Regions from separate parts of the Paenibacillus sp. FSL M8-0228 genome, predicted to be linked through region 1. Evidence: predicted binding sites of a transcription regulator. Region 1 holds the regulator's gene; the other holds the start of a gene.
The links. The regulator Rex, encoded in region 1, represses fermentation and respiration genes when NADH is low (regulators of the CRP and FNR family bind a similar motif). The targets are predictions, from matches to a motif close to TTGTGAAATATTTCACAA.
Positions count from the first base shown of each region.

Region 2: the regulator Rex is predicted to act here: its motif matches at 2,691-2,708, upstream of lpdD (prenylated flavin chaperone LpdD).

Region 1 is NZ_JBBOXA010000001.1:3,367,112-3,374,998, reverse strand. Features, by position in the region: gene panB (3-methyl-2-oxobutanoate hydroxymethyltransferase) at 1-338, shown strand, start outside; gene panC (pantoate--beta-alanine ligase) at 335-1,273, shown strand; gene panD (aspartate 1-decarboxylase) at 1,266-1,649, shown strand; gene MKY98_RS14900 (tetratricopeptide repeat protein) at 1,732-2,364, shown strand; gene dinG (ATP-dependent DNA helicase DinG) at 2,522-5,389, shown strand; gene MKY98_RS14890 (redox-sensing transcriptional repressor Rex) at 5,433-6,086, shown strand; gene MKY98_RS14885 (amidohydrolase) at 6,073-7,374, shown strand; gene MKY98_RS14880 (cell wall elongation regulator TseB-like domain-containing protein) at 7,412-7,887, shown strand, end outside.
Region 2 is NZ_JBBOXA010000001.1:4,167,079-4,174,965, forward strand. Features, by position in the region: gene fabV (enoyl-ACP reductase FabV) at 1-188, shown strand, start outside; gene MKY98_RS18630 (DUF1540 domain-containing protein) at 484-636, shown strand; gene MKY98_RS18635 (hypothetical protein) at 827-1,030, opposite strand; gene MKY98_RS18640 (DUF4190 domain-containing protein) at 1,124-1,495, opposite strand; gene MKY98_RS18645 (hypothetical protein) at 1,719-2,306, shown strand; gene lpdD (prenylated flavin chaperone LpdD) at 2,318-2,665, opposite strand; gene MKY98_RS18655 (S8 family serine peptidase) at 2,843-7,887, opposite strand, start outside.

The DNA.
Region 1 (7,887 bases):
AAGTGGCAACGGCGATTTCTAAAGAACTTTCCATTCCAACCATTGGAATCGGTGCAGGACGTGGATGTGACGGTCAAGTACTTGTTTATCACGATCTGATTCAGTACGCATCTCCTTATTTCAGCAAACGCTTTGTTAAAACCTATGCCGATGTAGGCGGCTTGATCCGTAGCAGCATTGAGCAGTATGTGAGTGATGTGAAAGGGCGGGCATTCCCGGCCGCAGAGCATGTATTCAGCGCGGATGACCGTGTTGTGGAGTCCCTGGAGTCCTTGTACGGACAGGCAAAAGGACAAGCGCAGAAACAAGCTAAGGAAAAGGTGGAATCTCAGTCATGATCATCGTAAGAGAAGTGGCTCAACTACGCAAGGTTATTGCCGAACGTCGGCAACTTGGAGCCAATGGAGCAAAAACGGTACACGATTCTGCCTCTTTACTGCAACATAAAGTCGGCTTTGTACCAACGATGGGATACCTGCATGAAGGACATGCGAGCTTGATGCACAAGGCGCGTGAAATGGCAGATACGGTGGTGCTTAGCATTTTCGTAAATCCGATCCAATTTGGACCGAATGAAGATCTGGAAAGCTATCCCCGCGATGAAGCTCGTGATTTGGAGGTAGCACGGCGTGAGGGCGTGGATATTGTATTTTTGCCAACTGTAGCAGAAATGTATCCACAACCAACCCAAACCAAAATTCGTGTATCCGCTTTGACAGATCGCTTGTGCGGTGCTTCCCGTCCCGGCCATTTTGATGGTGTGACTACGGTGGTAGCCAAGCTTTTTAACATGATAGGTCCTGATTTGGCCTTTTTTGGGATGAAGGACGCACAGCAGGTTGCTGTGCTCCAGCAGATGGTGACTGATCTCAATATGAACGTGACTATCGTACCTTGTCCCATCGTCAGAGAGGCGGATGGTTTGGCCCTCAGCTCCCGTAACGTGTATTTAAGTGCAGAACAGCGCGAGCAGGCATTGGTGCTGTCCCAGTCACTGCGTAAGGTGCAAGAAGTGAGCGAAGATATTGTAACAAACACAATTACGATTCGTCAGTTACATCAAATGGTGGAGTCCACCATTACTTCCTCTCCTTTAGCAGACATTGATTACATTGAAATTTTAACTTTTCCCGGTCTGGAGCCCCTTCTTCCCGAGCAGCGGCTATGTGATGTTCAGGAAGACATCATCGTAGCGCTAGCTGTGAAATTTGGCAGTACCCGACTGATTGACAATATAAGAATACAGAAGGCGGAGGTGCTTTCCCATGTTTAGAACTATGATGAAATCCAAAATTCACCGCGCTACGGTTACGGAAGCTAACCTGAACTATGTGGGGAGTATCACTATAGATGAAGATCTCATGGAGACATCGGATCTGTTGGAGAATGAAAAGGTTCAAATTGTAAACAATAACAATGGAGCTCGACTGGAAACCTATGTTATCCCCGGACCGCGTGGGAGCGGTGTGATCTGTCTCAACGGTGCGGCAGCTCGTTTGGTGCAGCCTGGTGATACAGTCATTATTATTTCCTATGCTTCCATGTCAAATGAAGAGGCCAAAACATACAAACCAACAGTGGTATTTGTTGATGAACATAATAAACCAGCCCAAACGATGAACAAAGAAGTACATGCGACGATCATGTAATGAATGGGAGTGCGGATGAAACCCGTCTTTTAAGCGAAAAATGTGAGTGTATTAATCCATCTTTCATAAGGGCGGGATGCACATGTTCCAGCATGTATTCGCAGAAATGAACAGCATGTTAGATGATATCGTGAAGCATTACCCATCAGCCCAGGGCTCCCGCAGGCAGGAGCTGCTACAGCACTGGAGTCTGCTGCGGAGAATGAGTGACGGAATTATGGATGAGTGGCTGGCCTTTGAGGAAAAAATGGTGTGCCTGCGTGCGGCCGGCTTTTCCGCGGAGACCGATATGTCTGACACGGAGCTGCCTGAAAAAGAGCTGCCGGCTTTTAGTCGGGGGCAAGGGTATTATCGATTACTTATGTACTCTGAGGCGATCCAACAATTTGAGCAGGTACTACAGCATTTTCCGAACAGTTGGCAGAGTCGCATGTATATGGGAATGGCCTATTTTCAACTAGATGATCCAGCAGAAGCTGTATACCATTTTCAGAAGGTGCTGGACCTGACTGAGCAGGCAGGACTAAAAGCGGTCATCTATAATGCGCTAGGCTGTCTGTTGGCAAAGCAGGCTGACGTAGAGGAGGCGCAAAAATGTTTTGCTCTCGCACATCAGTTAGATCCTGCGTTACCCGAGCCGCTGCACAATATGGAAGCCTGTTTGTCCGGTACCGAAAAGCTTCGATACGACAGCTCCATAATGACCTGGATGTAGTTGTCAGACACCGAGTAAGACGATGCATGCCCACCTCCTGAGGCGGCGTATGCATCGTCTTTTTTGGCTGTCTTAATTTCCAAACACGCGATCTTCTGCTATGCTAATATACGGAGTTATTATTTTTGTAAGTGTCATAAGAAAGGATTAAGCCCGAATGAAATTTGCGGTATTGGATTTTGAAACGACAGGCACCCAGTCCGCGGATGACATCATTCAAGTCGGACTTGCAATTATAGATCATGATAACAGCATTTCCCGTGTTTACGGCTCTTATGTGAACCCTGGCAGATCTATTCCACCTTTTATCACTGGATTGACCGGAATTACAGACGATGACGTGAAGGATGCACCTGCACTTGAAGAAATGATGATGGAGCTTGTGCCTATGCTGGACGATGTTGTACTGGTCGGTCATAATGTGGCGTTTGATTTTAATTTTTTGCAAAACGCTCTGGATCGGTGCGGATACTTGCCATTTAGCGGAAGAGTCTTGGATACAATGGATTTTCTGAAAATTATGTTTCCATCACTATCTTCGTATCAGTTGGGTTTTGTGTCTTCTGAGTTCGGGCTGGCACATGATCGCCCTCACCAAGCAGACAGCGACGCATTGGCTACGGCCGAGGTATTTTTAAAGTGTCTGGGTGAGCTTCAAGCATTACCTCTGATAACGATACAGCGGCTTAGTGATTTGTTTGCAGAGGAAGACAGTGACCTTGGATGGTTTCTTGATGGGGTGCGTGAAGAGAAAGAGCTTGATCCTATTCAGGATTTGGAGGGATATCAGTTTTTTCGTCAGCTTGCGCTAAAAGTGGAAGATTGGACGGAGCTAGCTGCTCCGCGTAGAGAAGATGACCCGAATCCACTGTCAGGTGTTACCTTTGAGGAGTACATGGATGATGTGCGGGACAATTTGCGTTCATCCTTGAGTCAATATGAGGAGCGCGAGGCGCAGATACAGATGATTGAGGGTGTGAATCAGGCACTGAGTGAAGACAAGCATCTGCTGATTGAAGCAGGTACAGGAACAGGGAAGTCTCTGGGTTATTTGCTCCCATCGCTGTATCACAGTGTGAAAAAGGGACAGCGCGTTATGGTGAGTACACATACGATCAACCTGCAGGAGCAATTACGCGAGCGCGACATTCCGATGCTAACCAAGGTGATTCCGTTTCCGTTCCGGGCTGCTATTTTCAAGGGTCGGGGACATTATTTGTGTCTGCGTAAGTTTGAACATAAAATAAACAGAAGAGACTTCGCTACACCGAAGGAAGATTTAATTACAGCGGCTCAGATGATCGTCTGGTTGACGCTAACAGAAACCGGTGATGATGAAGAACTGAATCTGAGCAACCGTGGAGGGGATTTCTGGGAAACGGTGGCGAGTGATTCAGAGTCCTGTCTTGGTCGTTCCTGCCCATGGTTCCGCAAATGTTATTATCATCGTGCACGCCATGAAGCAGGAATAGCGGATGTTGTTATTACGAATCACTCTAAGTTGTTCACAGACGTCAAAGCCAGTCATCAGTTGTTGCCGAGCTATGAACATCTGGTGATAGATGAAGCCCATCACCTGGAGGAAGTAGCTGGTAAACACCTAGGTATGCATATGAAATATTTCACACTCGTGCATACACTGACGCGACTGTTCAAAGACAGCAAGAATGGACAACTGCCTTCACTTCGTCAACAGTTGGCGAAATCGGGGCACGAGAAGTCGGCAGATTGGGCCTCAACTATCGACCAGCTGTATCCGCTCGTGTTAGAGGTGAAGGAAACTTGGGACCTGCTAAGCGACAAGCTGTTTGGCATGTTGCCGGAGCGAAGTGATGCGACACCGGGTGAAACAGGACAGTTTTCTTCCCGTCTCAAACCTTCGGCCAAGCCTGCAAAGTGGGATCAGGCGGGAGCTTTGGAAAATCAGCTATATGTAACGATGAGCGAAATTTTGCGCAAGGGCGACAAGCTGATGCTGGACGTCAAGGAAGAACATGACGATTATGCGGCGGATAGCCTTATTACAGATATCACGGGTCTGCTCAAGGATTTGGCGGGGATTCGAGAAAATTTGCGCTTTTTTATCCGACTCGATGATGAAACAACCGTATACTGGCTCGAGGCGAGCGGGCAATTCCGTAGTAAATCATTGCAATTTTATGCGGTACCCGTCGATGTGAGCCGCCAGTTGAAAGAAATGTTTTTTGACAAAAAAAGAAGCATTATTCTGACTTCTGCTACCTTGTCGGTAGATAAGTCGTTTCAGTACATGATCGATCAGCTCGGCTTACAGGAGGCCGCAGATCAAGAGCGGCTGATGACTTCGCAGCTCCCGTCACCCTTTAATTACAGGGATCAGGTGTTGCTGGTTATTCCACGGGATTTTCCAAGTGTGAAGGGCAGTGTAGGAGATGCGCATTTTGTAGATATGCTCGTTAGCTCTCTAGGAGCGACTGCTCAGGCGACACGTGGGAGAATGCTCGTTCTGTTTACGTCCTATCGGATGCTCCGGCAAGTGTATGAGCCGCTCAATGAGGCCTTAGCATCCAGCGAAATTACTGTGCTGGGACAAGGTGTGGACAGTGGAAGTCGCAGCAAGCTAACCCGCCGGTTTCAGGAAGCGAAAGCTTCTGTATTGCTGGGGACCAGCAGTTTCTGGGAAGGCGTCGATATTCCGGGGAAGGCTCTGACTTGTCTAGCCATTGTTCGCTTGCCGTTTCAACCGCCGAATCACCCGCTGCTGGAGGCAAAAAGCGAACTGCTCCAGCAGCAGAAGAAGAATCCATTTATGAAGCTGTCTGTACCTCAAGCGGTCATTCGCTTCAAACAGGGATTTGGTCGGTTGGTACGTACAGCGAACGACCACGGGGTCGTTATCGTTTATGATACGCGTGTGATTGAATCCTATTACGGAAAGCACTTTTTGTACTCGTTACCGGGACCAAAAATGGAGCATATGCCATCGGAGCAAATGGTGCCCCGCATCGCCGAATGGCTCCAATCCGCCCCGGAGACAGAGGCATAACGGACGGACATAAGTATGTTCGTTACAATTAGGGGGAGCAAGTATGAAATCAGATAAAATTTCAGAGGCTGTCGTACGGAGGTTACCCGTATATTTACGTTATCTGAATGCACTGCACAAACGGGAGGTGGCTACGGTCTCTTCTCAAGAGCTGGGACAGAGGCTAGATTTGAACCCGGCCCAAATCCGTAAAGATCTTGCTTATTTTGGAGATTTTGGTCGGAAGGGTATCGGTTATGATGTTTCTTATCTCATTGAGAAAATACGCCATATCCTGAAAATCGACCAACAAATTAATGTAGTATTGGTCGGAGCGGGTAATCTGGGGCAAGCCCTTTCGAATTATAACGCTTATTTAAAAGACAATATGAAGATTGTGGCGGTATTTGATGCGTTTCCGGATAAGGTAGGAACCAAGATCAATACATTGGTCGTGCAACCGATGGATGAACTGGAAGCGACTGTGAAAGAAAAAAACATTCGAATCGGGATTATTACCGTACCTGATTTTGAAGCACAGCACGTGGCTGATAGGCTTATTGATAGCGGAATTGGAGCGATCCTGAACTTTGCACCGACTACTCTCAAGGCACCAGCCAACATTCGGATTCATGCCACAGACTTTACAACTGATTTGCTTAGCCTCGCTTATTATTTGGAGGACGGAAAGGAAGAAGCACAATATGACAGTGAATAAATGGATGATTAAAAACGGATCTTTTGCCGTAAATGGACCAGAAGCAGGGGTAGTCCATGGTTTTATGATTGTGGAGGATAGTCGTATTACTTATATTGGCGAAACCTTGCCTGCGGGTGAGGAAGAGACGGAAGCGATCGATGGTAAAGGGCTATTGTTTTTACCTGGTCTGATCAATACTCATGGTCATGCGGCGATGTCTCTACTGCGTGGGCATGGAGATGATTTGGCACTTCAAGTATGGCTTCAGGAAAAAATGTGGCCTATGGAAGCCAAGTTTACATCTACAGACGTGTACTGGGGTACGTCCTTGTCTGTGCTGGAAATGCTGAAAGGTGGAACAACAACCTTCCTCGATATGTACGATCATATGGATGAGGTGGCTCGTGTGGCTGAAGAGTCAGGTATTCGTGCAAGTCTGATGCGTGGAGCAATTGGACTATGTTCGGAGGAAGAACAGCGAATCAAGCTGGCAGAGGCCGTGACTTTTGCGCGTAACTGGCACGGTAAAGCAGACGGCCGTATTACAACGATGATGTCACCGCATGCGCCATATACATGTCCACCTGCGTTTATTGAAAAATTCGTACAAGCTGCGCATGATCTGGACTTGCCACTGCATACGCACATGTCTGAGACGATCGCCGAAGTAGAGCAAAACGTACGCGACTACGGTTTGCGTCCGGTTGCACACTTGGATAAGCTTGGCTTTTTCTCCCGTCCTTCGCTTGTTGCCCATGGCGTTCATTTGAACGACGAAGAAATAGCTTTACTGGCAGAACGTGGTGTAGCGGTTTCCCACAATCCTGGCAGCAACTTGAAGCTGGCAAGTGGTGTGGCAAGAGTGCCTGAATTGCTGCGTGCAGGGGTTACGGTTTCTCTCGGAACGGATGGTCCTGCCAGCAATAATAACCTGGATATGTTCGAGGAAATGCGTCTGGCAGCACTTATTCACAAGGGTGTATCCGGTGACCCTACGGCAGTTCCTGCAAGTGAAGCGCTGCGTCTGGCAACAGAATACGGTGCAAAGTCGATTGGTTTAAAAGAAGTAGGAGCGTTGGCAGCAGGCAACAAGGCTGACTTTATCGCGTTGGATCTGAATCAGGCACATTTCTTGCCGCGTACAGATCTTATTTCCCATGCGGTATACTCTGCAAGCGCCAAGGACGTGGCTCATGTGTGGGTAGACGGTCGTCAGGTTGTGAAAAACGGCGAATGCCTGACTATGGACGAGGAACGTATCAAACATGAGGCACAAGCCGCCTTTGAAGGGCTGCTGTCGCGCTAATTCAGGTGTCACATCCCCTTAGAGAGGAAGCACGGGTTTGAAAAATAAGAAAAAATGGATAGCGGTCGCCATTTTGGCCGTGATACTGATCCTGGTCAGCATTTTCTGGTATTATTCCTATGTTACTCAAGACCAGGTGGCTGAGAAAAATGCCGCTATCATTAAGGCCAAGCAATCAGGTGGTCTGGTTAGCACGACTCAAACATGGAAGTCTGTGTGGGATCAGGTATATTGGGTGGTTCAAGGGAAAAATGCACAGAATGAAAATATAATGGTATGGGTTCCTTTTCAAAAAGTGGAGGGACAACCTAACGTACCTGCCGCAGATAATAGCGGTGTTCATACCGAGCTGCTGAAGAACGGAGTCGACGAGCAAAAAATGACGTCGCTAATTCAGCAGCAGCTTCCAGGTGTAAAAATTGTAAGCCTCCAGCCGAGTGTGTTCAATGGCGAATATGTGTGGCAGCTGTTTTACGATGATGGAAGCCATCATTACTATGCCTTTTACCGTTT
Region 2 (7,887 bases), 800 kb from region 1:
AACTACGTGAAGACGTGCAGGCAGAAGTTGCAAAAATATGGGAGGCGCTGACGACCAACAATATCTACGAATTGTCCGATCTTGAAGGATATCGTCGCGAATTTTTCCAACTGTTTGGCTTTGAGTTCGAGGATGTAGACTATGATGCTGACATTGATCCCATCGTAAATATTCCTAACGTGCGCTAAGTCTTTTAATATCGTCATTATGTCAAAAAACAAAAAAAGCTGTTCTCCAGCAGAGAAACATTTCGTTCTGCATGGAGGACAGCTTTTGTTTTTAATTAAAAGGGACACTTATGTCCGCTTTGAACTGCAAATGATGCTAACATTGCAATTTTAAATTTCATTTGATATTGTACAGGTAGGCATAGCAAAATCCCTCTTCCTAACAAGAGGGTAAGCACAGTTGGACAAGTCCTACCTTGACTGACCGTGATACTATTTGCTCAGCCCATCACACCCATATAAGGAGGTGTACAACATGGCAAAAGACGTTCTGTGTGAAGTCAACTCTTGTACGTACTGGGCCCAAGAGAATAAATGCAGCGCTAGCTCCATTTACATCGTAAGCAACAGACCTGAAGACACTCACAAATCCGAAGAAACAGACTGCAAAACCTTCGAAGCCAAGTAAATCTTTGATTTCAAGCCTAGCTTTATAATGAAGGAGCCCATGCCCGGGTTCCTTCTTTCTTATGATATTCTAACAAGAATGATAATTATTATCAAGTCCTTTTTCGGTACAGAAAGGCGCTTTTCGCTTGTATACAATCATTTCTCTGCTACTTTATAAATCCACGCTGAAAAGGACACTGCTGTTCTCTCTAAAGACAAAAAAAAGAAGCGTCGCTCTGAACGATTCGCTTCTTGTGCTTGACCTTTTGTAATTGTTCCTGCTTGGTCGGCTTCATTCGTATGTGCTGTGAAATCTCGCCATAATGGTCATTTGTTTTGCGGCTCTGTGCCGCGCAATAGATTCCAGCGCGTTTTGCCTTGCTTAGCGCTTTTTGTGTTTGAGTACGTGCCATACGGCTTCACTCTCCTTCATTGGACTCCTTTTATCATAGCATCCAATAGTCAAATCGTGAATGGTTTGTCTGACTCAAGCATTCTTCAATTCATTAAATGTCTGAAAAAATATCCGGATCGCCACTGGAGGCCGCTACAATAAAAACAATAACTATAAAAATGATGATCAGTGTATAAATCAGTGTACCGATAATACTACATACCAGTCCAGCAATGGCCATACCTCTGCCTTGCTCGCCATGACGATTAATTTCCTTCAGGGAAAGACTGGACAAAATAATACCCACAATTCCGATAATCAACCCAAGATAGGGAATGACAACAGATAAAATCCCGAGCACCATCGAGGCAACAGCTTTACTATTGGTAGGTGGAACTACTGGGGGCGGGTTAAATGGGGCGTTATAATCGTTCGTCTCCTGAAAAGGATCGGAAGATCGAGGCTCCTTGTACAAATCACTCATCTGTTAAATTCAACTCCAATACGAAAAATAGCAATTATATAAGTTCTAGGGTACCACAATCTTACAAATCAGGACAGTACTTATTTCGAATTTTTAAATTAGAACGTTAAAAAGAAGAAACATAGCGATATTAGCACTTTTTGAGGTAACTGGGCATACAGTATTTTACCTGTTACAGATCAATTGTGCTCCATGAGAGCATCCTGCCAAGGAGGTCGGAGCTATGCTATATCGTGCAACATCCCACAGAAAGCGCTCGCCTCACAAACGTTTAAATGCAAACACACTTAGGATAATATCCACTGCTATGCTGCCATTTTACAAAGCTATTGCAACCCGACGTGCTTTTGCCGTCCAATGGTCACGAGCTGTCGTTCAGGCGAATTTGGATCGGATGAAATCCCTTCTCTGCTCAGTAGCTCCATTTGCCGCCAAACAAGGCTTAGGCACGAACGGCATCGGCTACTTTATTTCCTTTTTAGCTCAGCCACCGATGCTCTATTATACGAATGGAACAACGATTCCACCGGGGACTGTGCAGTTTACATTTGAGCCGAGAGTTCATCGCGCCATCGCAAAAGCCGTTTTTCCGCTGTATCGCGAATTGGCACGTAATCCATGTTTTGCTTCTGCCTTAGCCAAAGCGATCAACAGACAAGACCAGCGTGCAGTTCATGTCATGATCCGTAGTTTGATTCCATCCTCTGCGCTGAAATCCGTACAAATTGAGGACGATGGCTTTGCATTGCTTTTTAAGTATTCCTTTAGTAAATACCCCTATCGCAATCTGCTCTTTCGAGAGTTCACTTAAAAAGGTTGCTACTAGCGTGCTTGCTTGAGTTCTCCAATGAGCTCTTTTCCCAGTTGTATGGCCATATCTGTCAGCACTCGGATTTCGTCCTTGGATGCATGGTCCAAATGTGTCCCGCAGCAAATGGCAAAATTGCCCGCAAACTCTTTTCGTAAGCGAACTGCAATTTCTTCGGTAATATAAAACTCCTTGTGATTTTGCAATTGCACAGTTTGAATCGGCTCGAGTCTGGCCCCTGCTGTAATCGTTCCCAAATGGGGCTGATCACCGCCAGAAATGAGTACAACGATATCTTCCCCCATAAAATAGGCATCCAGTACAAGACGGATACGTCCGCTTTCTTTTTGCAAATGAATCATATGATCCTCTCCTGCTAAAATATTATTGTGAAACGATTCACTTTATAGAGTTCTACTCATTGTATCGCTTCCTGAACGGTTCGACAATTAAAAATGGCCCACAGCAGCCTATAAACCGTAGCTTGCTGTGGGCCTTCATTGTTATTCTAAAACAAGCATTCCATTTCCTACTGGGTGTTAACGGATCGTGATCGTATGCACAGTCTTACCGCTTGCGCCGTCATTATCCGTCACCGTTAGCTCCACGGTATACGTTCCAGCTGTGGTGAATTTATGCTTCACCTTGGAACCGACCGCCGTATCACCATCCCCAAAATTCCAGCTGTAACTGACGATCTCACCGTCTACATCACGGGAAGCTTTGGCGTTAAATTGTACATTTTTGTTCTTCTTAGCGGATTCATTAGCCTGAATAATGGCTACTGGCTTCTCATTGGATGTAGGTGGATTCGGATCAGGGTTCTGTCCCCCACCATTGGTTACATACAATCTTCCCGGCGCCTCCGTCTCCACTTCATTTCCCGCTGCATCCCTTACCCGGATCACGATGACTCCGCCTTCCAGGTTCAGAGAAGATGAAGTGAAATAAGTACCTTCATAGTGGCCTGACGAAGTCTCATTTAATGGAATATCGTTGCGGCCCAAAGTGGACAGGTTGAAAGGCAGCTCCACATGGAAGGACGCCTCCAAACCGGATGCACTGTCAAAAGATACCCGTACTGACTGCCCTGGAGTAATACGCACATCCTCAGCAGGGTTAATGTTTTCAAGCTTCGGCAGAGCTGTATCGACATACACCGAGCGCGTAACGGTTGTTTCGTTTTCGGCAAGATCCTTGGCCGTCACCGTAATTTGATTTTCACCTTCGTTGATAAGCAATCGCTTGTTAAAGGTGCCGTCACTTCCAAATTCGGCTGGCTCGCCGTTAATCGTCAAATCGGTGAGGAATTCGTCATACACCGTACCGGTGACGCTCACGACACCCGCATTCGTACGGGCTCCTTCATCTGGCGAAGTCAGGATCAGACCCGGTTTAGTCTGGTCAAGTGTCACGACCACCGGTTCGGAACGATCCGTTATTTTGCCGTATACCGCTGCTTGGACACTTAGCGGATTAGCACCTGGTTGAAGATCAACCGACAAACTGAACTGGCGATCCTTCACCTTCGTTGTGCCAGCCAGCTCCTTACCGTTAAAGAGCTGAATATCGGCTCCTTCTGCCGGAGAAGTTCCTGTTACGGTAATCGTCTCTTCCTGCGTATAGGTAGCCTTCGTAGGAGTCGTAATCGTTGGAGCATTCACCGGATATCTGACGATAGCCCGGATCATGTAGTTACCCTCCTCCTCAGGTGATTGGCTCCATGTGCCGCTTACACCTTGCCAACTTCGAAGCGCATTGGGACTGCTTTCATCTGTAGCAAGACCCGGCGACTGTGTGCCTACAGCAGACTGTGTATATACGATGTAGAAGTCACCTTGAACCGTCACCGGCTCTGGGAGCTGTACCGTCGTCCATTGTGTCTCATCCCGTACGGCAGTCCCGTCGAATGGACCAGCCAACAATCGTCCAGGTGCTCCTGCGGCACCGGAGGCGTCATAGACAGAATATTGGAATGCCGTTCCTCCCGGATTCGGGAAGGCAGAGTTCCAGAACAAAAGCGATGCTCCTGTCACTTGAGTCACTTCCGACTCAGGTGTCATTCTGACTGCCCATGAATTGCCTGCCGCGTTAAAGGCTCTAGCATTTTCTCCTGTCCCGTCATCGTAAGCAATGCCTCCTTGGAACCCGATAAAAGGTTTCAACATGACATTCGCTTCCACACTACCGTTCGGAGGAGCAGTAACGGATACACTGTCGCTATAATAATTTTCGGCTGCAATGGACAACGTGTATGTTCCTTCCAGCACGTCCAGCGTAAATTCTCCAGCCTCATTCGTTTCGACCGGAGCAATGCGTGCATCCTCCACCACCAACACTTTCGCTTTTTGGATCGGTTCACCGGATTGCTTGTCGGTAATGACCCCGTGAATCGTACCGTGAGGTATGGCCTGAAGACTAAAGTTTGCTCTGATGACTTTGTTATTCTCAATCGTGACTGCTTTCGTTTGAGGAACGTAACCGTAGGCTTCAGCCTTCAGCGTATAGTCGCCGGCTACATGGGTGAAGCTGTATTTGCCCGTGGTCGGATCCGTTTTTACCGAACGTCCGGTTTCCAATACCGTAACCGTAGCGCTGGCTGGAAGACTGTCGAGACCGACACGTCCACGTTCCACCGTTGTTTCTGCCGGCTTCACTTTCTCCTGGAATTCACTCTTTTCAGTACTTGTAATTTTGTACAGCGGGAACTGTTCTTCCGCTTTTTCCAGCTTGATATTCGACTCAGGTACGATGTCCTTAGTCACTGTCGTAGCTGGAATGCCAAGCACACGGAAATCGTCAATATACCAGCCGTTCTTGTTCACACTGTTATCCGATTTCAAACGGAAGCGAATTTGGATTTCATTGCCGGCGTAGCTATCCAGATTGTAATAAACTGGAGCCCACTTTTTCCCGTTCGTATTGTGAGAGAATTTGCCCAGCTCGCTCCACGTGTCACCATTGTTTTTGGACACTTCCACATAACCGTAATCATAGCCAGCCTCAATTTCAAACCAGTGATTGAAGGTCAGTGTTGCGTTGCGTACAGCTTGCAAATTAATTTTTGGTGAAACCAGCGAAAATTCAGCTCCGTTCTCATAATTGCTATCCAGATCGGTTGCCCACACATTGGGTCTGGACGCTGCGCTCTCTGGTCCTACTTCCTTGGGAATGCCGCGTTCCCACTCATCCTTAGTACCAGAATGAGTCCAGCCATTATCCGAGCTGCCGTCAAAATGATCGCTATACAGCGTATCCGGCACGTCTACTCTCAGAGAAGCCTCATTCGACTTGATTCCTTCATTACCACTATAATCCTCAGCCGCCACTGCATAATGATAGGTCGCTCCACCGACCGTGATGGTATCTGTGAGTGTCAGTGCTGAGGTTGTACCGATGGAAGTATAATTTTTGCCTGATTGGGTAGAACGATACACCTTATACTGCTTCACATCTTCATCGGAGGAAGCATTCCAGGCCAGTGTGACGTTGCCTACAGTATCTGCTTCAGCAGTCAAATTGCTCGGCGCAGCAGGTGCAACGGTGTCTGGCTCCTGAATCGACAGATCGTCAATATACCAGCCATCTTTCACAACCGTATTGTCACTAGTAAAGTTGAACAGGAGGTATACCTTTTGACCCGCGAATGCCCGCAAATCAAGATATTGTGTTTTCCAGCCGTTGCTGGCGCCGGTAAATGATAATACCTGCTCAAACGCATTCTGATTGTTTGTGGTTGCTACGTACACTTTGCCGAAATCAGAATTGTTTTCAAGATCGTACCAATGCTTGAAGCTAACCAGTGCCCCTTTTGAGCTCTCGGTCAGATCAATCGGAGGGGCCATAAAATAACTGTTGGAGTTGGTCTGATATTGGCCTTCGAGATTGGTCGCGATGACCTTTGTACCCGAATGTGCGCTTTTAGGGCCGCTTGTTGGAGTTCCCCATTTCCAAACACTGCCCTGTCCACCGATATTAATACCGGCAATGTCTTTTTCAAAGTCTTGTGTGTAGCCTGGTTTTACCCCTTTAGAGATTTTCACCTTATATACTTCAGTTTCAAATCCGTTATTACCGTAATCATTTACACGAATATAGTATTCCAGACCAGCGCTATCCACCAAAAAAGTCGGGATGGATGCTTGATATGTACCATCTTTGCTGTCGCCGGAGGTCCGTTCCAACGGAATATATACATAATTTGACGTACCCGCTGTTTTGGCAAATGCCTCAACGGCTGTCACGCCGACATCATCCGTTACATGAGCAGTCAGAGGTATATCAATACCCTCGAATGCCGCAGCGGGCGGTGTATGCTCGAGAACAGGTGCTTCCAGATCGTCGCCACCCGTTACAACTTTACCAGACACGGAGCCCAGACCCTGCATGACCGAACCGACCGCATCCAGCGCATTAATGACACCATGTCCGTAGCCATTGTTTGGTGAAGTAGGATATGTGCTGTCCGTTCGTGGTGTAGCCGTATTCATCAAAATTTCCTCAAGTTGATCTACGGTAAGCGAATGATTCGCTTGCAGCAACAGCGCTGCAAGGGCCGCAACATGAGGTCCCGCCATAGAAGTACCGTTATATCCGCCTTTATAGGCGCCACCAGCAACAGATGACCGGATATTAACACCCGGCGCGGAAACTTCGGGCTTCACTTCACCATAGGGTGAGGGTCCTAACAATGAGAAGCTGGCCAGATTATCATTGCTATCCGTGGCTCCAGTAGCGAAGGATTCCGGATAGTTCGCCGGATTGGCTACTGAGGCAGGTCCGCCCGGATTGGAAAGAGAGGTGTTACCTGCAGAGAATTCGGGGAAAATTTGAGCATCCCGCCATGCCTGAACCACAGGCCGGAACCATTCATCAAGACCCGGTCCGCCCCCCCACGAGTTGTTCACTACGTCTGGAGCAAGCTCGGGATGAAGATTCCCTTGGGCATCTTTTGGCGCAAGCAGCCATTGACCGCCATCCAGTATAATTGCATCCGTCGTTTCCGGATTAAAAATCCGAACCGCAATCCACTTCGCGCCAGGTGCAACGCCCACTCGGTTCGTTCCGTTTTCCTCAGAGCCGACCATCGTTCCCATCGTGTGCGTACCATGGGAATCGGCTTCCTGATCGACCGGAAGCGTCGAATGACTATGCGGATCGTACCAGCTCAGCTCGGGATTCACGACATTGCCTGCCGCGTCCAGACCCCGCCATTTGCGATGAAGGGCCGGATGTGTATAATCTACACCTGTATCCAGATTGGCGACCACGATTCCGGTTCCGTCGATTCCTTTTTCCCAAACTTGTGGTGCGTTAATATGGGATATGTTCCATTCCACCGTAGATGGGTCTACAGCGTTCTTACCTGCATTGCCAGGCTTAGCCGATGTTTTGCCATCGTCCTTCTCCAGCTCTACAGCTTTCTCTACCGATGCAGACTTCGCCGTTGCTGCTGTCGCTGTTGCAGCTGTTTCAGCCGTTTTGGCATTTGCTCCCTCTGCTTGCTTGTCAACTGTCACCTTTTGCAGATAACGCGTTTCATTCGGTAAGACTTTATCGACCTCAGGTAGTTTCGAAATATGAT